Regions from separate parts of the Streptomyces sp. NPDC046203 genome, predicted to be linked through region 1. Evidence: riboswitches for the same ligand, from Rfam matches in the RefSeq annotation. Region 1 holds a riboswitch; the other holds the start of a gene.
The links. A riboswitch is a leader RNA that binds a small molecule or an ion and turns the genes downstream of it on or off. The one in region 1 is predicted to bind cobalamin.
Positions count from the first base shown of each region.

Region 2: another riboswitch for cobalamin. It lies ahead of metE (5-methyltetrahydropteroyltriglutamate--homocysteine S-methyltransferase); the one in region 1 lies ahead of ABZ990_RS01720 (ABC transporter substrate-binding protein).

Region 1 covers NZ_JBEYZX010000001.1:430,217-434,422, reverse strand. Annotated here, with positions in the region: partial or broken gene ABZ990_RS01730 (enoyl-CoA hydratase-related protein) at 1-1,422, opposite strand, end outside; gene ABZ990_RS01725 (TerD family protein) at 1,747-2,331, opposite strand; cobalamin riboswitch at 2,525-2,697, shown strand; gene ABZ990_RS01720 (ABC transporter substrate-binding protein) at 2,765-3,820, shown strand; gene ABZ990_RS01715 (iron chelate uptake ABC transporter family permease subunit) at 3,874-4,206, shown strand, end outside.
Region 2 covers NZ_JBEYZX010000004.1:93,467-97,672, forward strand. Annotated here, with positions in the region: gene metE (5-methyltetrahydropteroyltriglutamate--homocysteine S-methyltransferase) at 1-2,003, opposite strand, end outside; cobalamin riboswitch at 2,192-2,349, opposite strand; gene ABZ990_RS04900 (DinB family protein) at 2,540-3,145, opposite strand; gene ABZ990_RS04905 (AfsR/SARP family transcriptional regulator) at 3,744-4,206, shown strand, end outside.

The DNA.
Region 1 (4,206 bases):
GGACGCCGAGACGGGACGGGCGCCGCGGATGAGGCGCTCCGCCATGGCCGGGCCCACCTTGCGGGGCAGGGTGTGGGTCCAGTACTCGGACCCGTAAAGGCCCATGCGCCGGTAGTGGGGGTTGAGCACGGAGCCCGACCTGCACCACACCTCGTCGGCGGCCAGCGCCAGCATCACCCCGCCGGCCGCGGCGTTGCCGCCGATCGCGCTGACGACGAGCCGGTCGGTCGTCGTGAGAACGGCCTCGACCAGATCGTTCATGGCGTTGATGTTCGCCCAGGACTCGGCGGCCGGGTCGGCGGCCGCCTCGATCACCTGGAGGTGGATGCCGTTGGAGAAGAAGTCGCGCTGTCCGCCGAGGACGAGGACGGAGATGGGGCGGCGGCAGGCGGTCCGGTACGCCCGCAGCAGGCGGCGGCAGTGGTCGGTGCTCATCGCGCCGCCGGGGAAGGAGAAGGACAGCACCCCGACGGCGCCCTGTTCGCGGTAGCGGATGTCGGACCAGGTCCGGCCCGGCGCCCGCGCTGGTGTCGGCGCCGGGCTCGGGGTCGGCGTCGAGGTCGGGGTCGGCGTCCGGCGGGATACGGGCGGCTCGGGGAGTTCCGGCAGCCGGCCCGCGAGGGCGAGGGCCAGGGTGGCGGGCAGTTTGCAGGCCCGCGTCGCGCCGGGGCCGGTGCGGGCGCGCAGTTCGGGGAGCCATACGGCGCCGTCCGCCGTGGCGCGGCAGACCGCGCCGCCGCGGGCCGCCAGCAGTTCACCGGGCCGGCCGCGCAGGCCGTCCTCCGGGTGGCCGCCGTGCAGGAACCAGTCGGCTCCGAGCAGTTCGTCCGGCACACCGGGCTGCGAGTCGGCGGCGCGCAGGGTGCGCAGGACCGTCTCGGTGTCCTCCTCCCAGGAGATGCGGCGCTGCTCCTGGCGGAGGAAGGGGCGGGTGCGCACCGGCCCGGTCTGCGGGCGCGGGCGGGCTCCGGCGGCGAACCGTTCGACGGCGAGGTGGACGGCGGTCATGGCCGCGTCGGACAGCTCGTTGCGGTACAGGTCGCTCTTGCCCACCTCGGTGACGCGGAAGGAGGCCGTCGCCCAGACGTCGCCGGCGTCCATCTCCTCGGCGGCCTGGAGGACGGTCACGCCCCACTCGGTGGCGCCCTCGAGGATCGCCCGCTCCAGGGAGGACGGTCCGCGGTCGCCCACCGGCCCCGGATGGACGATCAGACAGGGGCGGCCGGACCACACGTCGCAGGGCACGACGGTCTTCAGCATGGGGGCGAGGACCAGATCGGGCGCGTGCCGTCCGACGGCGTCCCGTACCGCGGCCCCGTCGGGGGTGATCTCGACGGAGACGGCGTGTCCGCGGTCCCCCAGCTCGGCCCTGGCCCGCTGGGTGAGGGAGTTGTAGCCGCTGGCGATGAGCAGAACGCGCATGGCCGCCCTTCCGGATCGTCGGGGAGGCCCCGCTCCGGACGGCAGGCGGGTGCCGGACACCCCTTGGCGATCGTCGGACATCCCGGGCGGCGCGGACGGCGACGCATCCCCCGGCTCACCCGATCGGGAGGCGATTCCGACCACTTGGCGGCCCGCTCGCCACTCCGCCGGACACGGCGGACACGGTGGGAGCGGCGGACGCGGTGGACGCGGGGCCGCGCGGAGGGCGCTGCGTCAAGGACGCGCGGGGCGCCGGGCGATCCAGGTGCGCGAAGGCGGTGTACGGGCGCTTCGTCTCCGCCCGTACACCGCCTCCCAGGCCGGCTACTTGCTGACCGCGAAGCGCATCAGGGCGTGCTCGTCGCCCTGCTTGAGCTTGCCCGTCTCGTTGATCACTTCGAGCTTCCAGACGCCGCCTATCCGGGTCGCCTTGGCCACGGCGCAGGCGTTGTCCTGGGTCAGCAGGCTGGGCCAGATGTCGGCGACCTGCTGGGAGCTGCCGCCGGTCGCGTCGTAGACCTTGAAGCTGATGTTGCGGGCCTTCTGGAAGGAGCTGCCCTTCTTGTACGCGGCGGCGACGAACACGATCGAGGTGATCGGGGCCGGGACCTTGGCGAACTCGACGGTCACCGTCTCGTCGTCGCCGTCGCCGTGGCCGGTCTGGTTGTCGCCGCTGTGGAGCAGCGAGCCGTTGCCCATCGGGTCGAGCGAGTCGAGCCCGGCGAGCCGGACCGGGTCGCCGCCCTGCATGGCGATGGCGATCAGGTCGAGGTCGGTGCCGGTCTTGCGGCGCAGCCGGCCCAGCACGCCGCCGGAGCTGCCGGCGGTGGGGTCCCAGGAGACACCGATGGACAGATGGGTCACCCCGTCCAGGTCCGCGGGGCCGTCTTCCTTGGTCAGCGTGATCATGCGCGGTCATCCTCAGTCGAAGGGCCAGTCCCCGCAGAGTGTGCCTGACCGCGCGTCCGTTCCCCACGGAGGGGCCCTTTTTGATACGCGATCGGCACCGGTGACAGCGCCGGGCGACGGCCGGGGACCATCGGTGCGGTCCCCTGTCGATTGTCACGCCTGTGGTAATTTGCCGAGGCCAGTCGCACCTTTGTACGTACGAACAACCGTAGGTACACGGGTCAGGGAATCCGGTGGGAGTCCGGAACTGACGCGCAGCGGTAGGGGTGACGGGCGGAGCACGGCCACTGGGCCCGACGGGCCTGGGAAGGCGTTCCGTCCGGACGAACCCGAGTCCGAAGACCTGCTGGCGGCCCCGGCGCCCTGACAGGCGGTCCGGGGAGCACCGTACGACAGGCTTCGCGCATGAGCCGTGGACACAGAAGGTTCTCCCGTGCCCCTCGCACACTCCGCCCGTTTCGCCGTGCCGCTTCTGGCCGGTGCCGTACTCCTCACCGGCTGCGGCGGCGACAAGCCGCCGGCCGCCGCTCCGGCTTCCGCGTCCCCGGCGGCGGGGGCCGCCTCCGGCTATCCGGTGGTGCTCGACAACTGCGGACAGCGGATCACGATCGACCGTCCGCCGAGCCGGGCCGTCGCCCTCGACCAGGGCTCGGCCGAGATCCTGCTGGCGCTCGGGCTCGCCGACCGCATGGTGGGCACGGCCACCTGGACGGACCCGGTACTCAAGGGCCTGGAGAAGGAGAACGCCAAGGTCCCCCGGCTCGCCGAGCGCTACCCCTCCTTCGAGAAGGTGCTGGACACCGAACCCGACTTCGTCAGCGCCTCGTTCCTCTACACCCTGGGCAAGGGCGGCGTGGCGCCCCGCGAGCGGTTCGGCGCCCTCGGCGTGCCCTCGTACCTCTCCCCCTCCGACTGCGTCGGCAAGGACAACAGCGGTGACGGCGACGGGGTGCGGACCCGGCCGCTGACGATGGACGACGTGTACGGCGAGATACGCGACCTGGGCCGGGTGTTCGGGGTGCCGGAGCGCGCCGGGACACTCGTCGGCGAGCTGCGGGACCGGGTCACGAAGGCCACGGCGGGCGCGGACTTCGGCGGCGCCTCCGTCCTGTACTGGTACTCCGACTCGCAGGGGCCGTACATGGCCGGCTGCTGCGGCGCGCCCGGGATCGTCAGCCGGACCCTCGGGGTGCGCAACGTCTTCGACGACACCCATGAGGAATGGCCCCAGATCAACTGGGAGACGGTGGCCGAGCGGGACCCCGACGTCCTGGTGATCGCCGATCTGACCCGCAAGGCGCAGTCCGCCGAGAGCGCCGCGAAGAAGATCGAGTTCCTGGAATCCCACCCCGTCGCCCGGAACATGACGGCGGTACGGAAGAAGCGGTACGTGATCCTCGGCGGCCAGGCGCTGAACCCCACCCTGCGCACCGTCGAGAGCATCGAGAAGGTGGCCGCCGCACTGCGGACGTACGGATTCGCGAAGTGACCCGGTCCCGGCCTCGGTCCAGGCCGTGGTCCCGGTCGCGGTCGCGATCCCGGCTGCTGCCGCCGGCCGCCGCCGGGGCGGCGGGGATCGCGCTGCTGTGCGCGTCGGTCGCCGTCGCCCTCACCATCGGCCCCGCCGACATCCGGGTGGCCGAGGTGCGCTCCGTGGTCACCGCCCACCTGTCGGGCGGCTCCTCGGGGCTCACCCCGATCCGGGACGGCATCATCTGGAACCTGCGGCTGCCCCGGACCCTGCTCGCGGCCGTGTGCGGCGCCGGACTCGCGGTGTGCGGCGCGGTGCTGCAGTCGCTGCTGCGCAATCCGCTCGCCGATCCGTTCGTCCTGGGCGTCTCCTCGGGCGCGTCGACCGGGGCGGTCGCGGTCGTG
Region 2 (4,206 bases), on a different contig from region 1:
GCCTGGACGATGTCCCCGAACTCGGCGTAGCACATGTGGGTGTGGATCTGGGTCTCCGGCCGCACCCCGCTCGTGGTGAGCCGGAATGCCTCGGTGGCCCAGTCGAGGTAGTCGGCGTGGTCGGCGGCGCGCAGCGGCAGCGTTTCCCGCAGGGCCGGTTCGTCCACCTGGACGACCGGGGTGCCGGCGGCCTCCAGGTCGTCCACCTCGTCGCGCAGGGCGAGGGCGACCTGGCGGGCGGTGTCGGCGAGCGGCTGGTCGTCCCGGACGAAGGACCAGGCGAGCATGGTGACCGGGCCGGTGAGCATGCCCTTGACCGGGCGGCCGGTGAGGGACTGGGCGTACGAGGTCCACCGCACGGTCATCGGTTCGGGGCGGGAGATGTCGCCGGCCAGGACCGGCGGGCGGACGTAGCGGGTGCCGTACGACTGGACCCAGCCGTGCTGGGTGGCCAGGTAGCCGGTGAGCTGTTCGGCGAAGTACTGCACCATGTCGTTGCGTTCGGGCTCACCGTGGACGAGGACGTCGATGCCCGCCTTCTCCTGGAAGGAGACGACCTCGGCGATCTCGGCCTTGATCCGCTCCTCGTATCCCGCGATGTCGATCCGCCCGGACCGCAAGTCCGCACGTGCCAACCGCAGTTCGTCGGTCTGCGGGAAGGAGCCGATGGTGGTGGTCGGCAGCAGCGGCAGGCCCAGCGAGGCCCGCTGGGCGACGGCCCGCTCGCGATAGGGCAGGGAGCGCCGGCCGTCGGTGTCGGTGACGGCTGCGGCGCGAGCCCGTACAGCCGGATCGTGGGTGAGAGCGGATCCCGCGCGGGAGGTCAGGTCGGCCCGGTTCGCGGCGAGTTCGGGTGCGATGGCGCCCGTTCCCTGGGCCAGCCCGCGGGTGAGCACGGAGATCTCCCGTGTCTTCTGGCGGGCGAAGGCGAGCCAGCGGCGGACCTGCGGATCGATGTCCCGCTCGGCGGCCGCGTCGAGCGGCACGTGCAGCAGGGAGCAGGAGGCGGCGACGTCGACCCGGTCGGCGAGGCCGAGGAGGGTGCCAAGGGTGGCGAGGGACTTCCGGTAGTCGTTGATCCAGATGTTGCGGCCGTCGACGACTCCCGCGACGAGCCGCTTGCCGGTCAGACCGCCGACGGCGGCCAGGTCGTCGAGGTTCGCCGCGCCGCTGCCGGTGAAGTCGAGCGCGAGGCCCTCGACAGGTGCGGCCGCCAGGACCGGGAGGGCGTCGCCGAGACGGCCGAAGTACGAGGCGATCAGCAGCCGGGACCGGTCGGTCAGGGCGCCGAGTTCGCGGTACGCGCGGGCCGTGGCGTTCAGTTCGGCCGGGGTGCGGTCCTGTACGAGGGCCGGCTCGTCGAGCTGGACCCACTCCGCGCCCGCCGCCCGCAGATCGGCCAGCACCTCCGCGTACACGGGAAGCAGCCGGTCGAGCAGGGTCAGCGGCTCGAAGTCGTCGGCCACCCCGGGGGCGGGCTTGGCCAGCAGCAGATACGTGACCGGTCCGACCAGAACGGGCCGGGCAGCCAGCCCCAGGGCGAGGGCCTCCCGCAGCTCTCGGGTCTGCTTTTCGGAGTTCGCGGAGAACTCCGTGTCGGGCCCCAACTCCGGCACCAGGTAGTGGTAGTTGGTGTCGAACCACTTGGTCATCTCCAGCGGCGCCACGTCCTGTGTGCCGCGTGCCATGGCGAAGTAACCGTCCAGCGGATCGGCGGCGACGGCGGCGCGGTGCCGCTCCGGAACGGCGCCGACCATGACGGTGGTGTCCAGCACATGGTCGTACAACGAGAAGTCGCCGGTGGGGACTTCGGTGACACCCGCCTCGGCCAGCTCTCGCCAGTTGGAGCGGCGCAGGCCGGCTGCGGTCTTCCCCAGGGAACCGGCGTCGACGCGGCCCTTCCAGTACCCCTCGACGGCCTTCTTCAACTCCCGGTTCCCGCCCTGCCGGGGGTAGCCGTACACGGTGGCCCGGGACGCCGCGGCTGCGGACTTGTCGGTCACGGAACTCTCCTTCGCGAGATGTGTCCACGAACATCCCGGGGACGGGACGCGGGCGCGAAGGGAACGACGGAACGGGCGGACCTCCTCGCGGAACAAGGCCGCGAAGACCGCTCGTTGCGCACGCCGACCCGCCCACGAGGTCACCGGGACACTCCGCGCACGGAATCGTCCGCGCACGGGCAACGGGCAGGTCTTCGGACTCGCGGGCACGCCCTCCGGAGGGACCGGCGGACACCTACTGGCCGTCGCTTCCCAGGCCCGGTACATCGGACCCAGTGCGTATGACGGCGGTCGTTCCCACTCACCGCTGCGGGGCAGTCCCGGATTCCCACCGGGTTCCCTCTTACGACGCTCCCGCCTGGCGGACGGGGCGAACCAGCTGCACACGCCACCCTAGGGCCTCGCACCGGGACGCGAGAGCGGTTGCCCATATTCCGGACGGCATCCACGAGACGGGGCGGACTCGTCTCCCCCGGGAAGGCTGCTCGCGCCGGCCCGGCCGTCGCGACCAAGCGGCGCGGGCGGCGGTCATCGCCTCACATCGCGTGCGGCGGCCTCTCGCCCTTGACGAGTGCCGCCGCCCTCGCCGCCCGCTCGATCGTCGCGCGGTGGGCCGCGCGGGCTTCCTCGTCGATCCGCGTCTCGTGTTCGGGACGCAGCCCGGTCCGGCCGTCGAGGCCCTCGCGCAGGATGTCGGCGTGCCCGGCATGCCGCATGGTCTCGCCGAGGACATGGACCATGACGGCGAACAAGTTGGTGCGAGAAAACGGCTCCGGCCACCACGGCACGTGGCCGGGGGCGTCGAGGGGAAGCTCGTCGATCGTGGCGTCCGCGTGTTCCCACGTGCGCCGGTAGAACCCGACGATCCGCTCGCGGGTCTCGTCCTCGGCCGCCCACTGATCGCTCCCGTCGGAATCCTGCCACCGGGGCAGCGGCTGCGGGGACGGGCGGCCGAAGACCTCGCCGAAGTACCTGGCCTCGACGGTGGCCACATGCTTGACCAGGCCCAGAAGGTTGGTCCCGGTCGCCGTCAGAGGCCGGCGTGCGTCGTATTCGGACAAGCCGTCGAGTTTCCAGAGCAGCGCCTCGCGGTCCCGCCGCAGCCTCACGTGCAGGTTGTCCTTCGCGAATTCATCGATCATGCGGCAGGAGCCTGCCATGGGCTGCTCAGCGCCTCAAGATCCCCCGCACGGCCCGCGGCGACCGACAGCACCGAGGTCCGGCCATCGTCTCCGTCGCAAACGGTGAAGATCGCGGAGTCGCGGCGGCATTCCCGTCGTTGGCCGACGAGCGACTCCGAGGCCCACACGTGACGGTGTTCGCAGGCGACGTTCCCCGCGCCCCCTCGTGACGATGGACGGGCCGGCGCACGCCCGTGCGGCCGGGGCGCCGCCGCGTACCCCGGGTCCGGCCCCGCCCGGTCGGACGGAAGCGGCGCCGGGGGCGGGCGGGGGCCGCGACACCCCGCGCCATCAGGGGGCGGGCCCGGGACGGCTCGCCGGGGCGGGGCGGCGTCACCGCCCGGTCCGGCTTCCCGGCCGCGCCTCTCCTCCACCCTTCCGGCTCCGCCCGCGGGCGCGGAGTGAGGGCGAGCGGGCGGCCCCGCCGCCTCTTCGGCCGCGGCCCTGAGAGGCCCGAGTCCCGCGCGACCCAGGTTGGCTCGATTCGAACCTTGCCCGTCCACGACAAAGCCCCCACATTGGGCGCAGTTCACACACATCCTGCACACAAGTCACAGTGATGGGGGAGTCGACGGCGGTGGCGTTCCAGCGCGCGAGAACCACGGTGGCGGGCGGTGCGGAGGGCGGTGCGGGACGGCGTCCCGGCACGCCCCCGGAATCCAGGGAGCACTCGGGCCCTGAGGCGGCGGAGAGCAAACCTCGTTATCTGGTCCTGGGGCCGCTGGAGTTGCGGCTCGAAGGGCGTCCCTGCACGCCCACGGCGCTCAAGTCCCGTGCGTTACTCGCCCTGTTGTTACTGCGTGCCAACCAACAGTCCTCCACCCACTCCCTGATCGAGGACCTGTGGAACGGCCGGCCGCCCCGCTCGGCACTGGCGGCGCTCCAGATGTACGTGTCGGGCCTGCGCCGGATCCTGGACCCCGGTCACAGCCGCGACGGACTGGACGCCCGCCACCACCCGCTGCTGCCGACGGTCGGATCGGGTTATCTGCTGCGCGTGGGGCCCGGGGAGCTGGATCTGG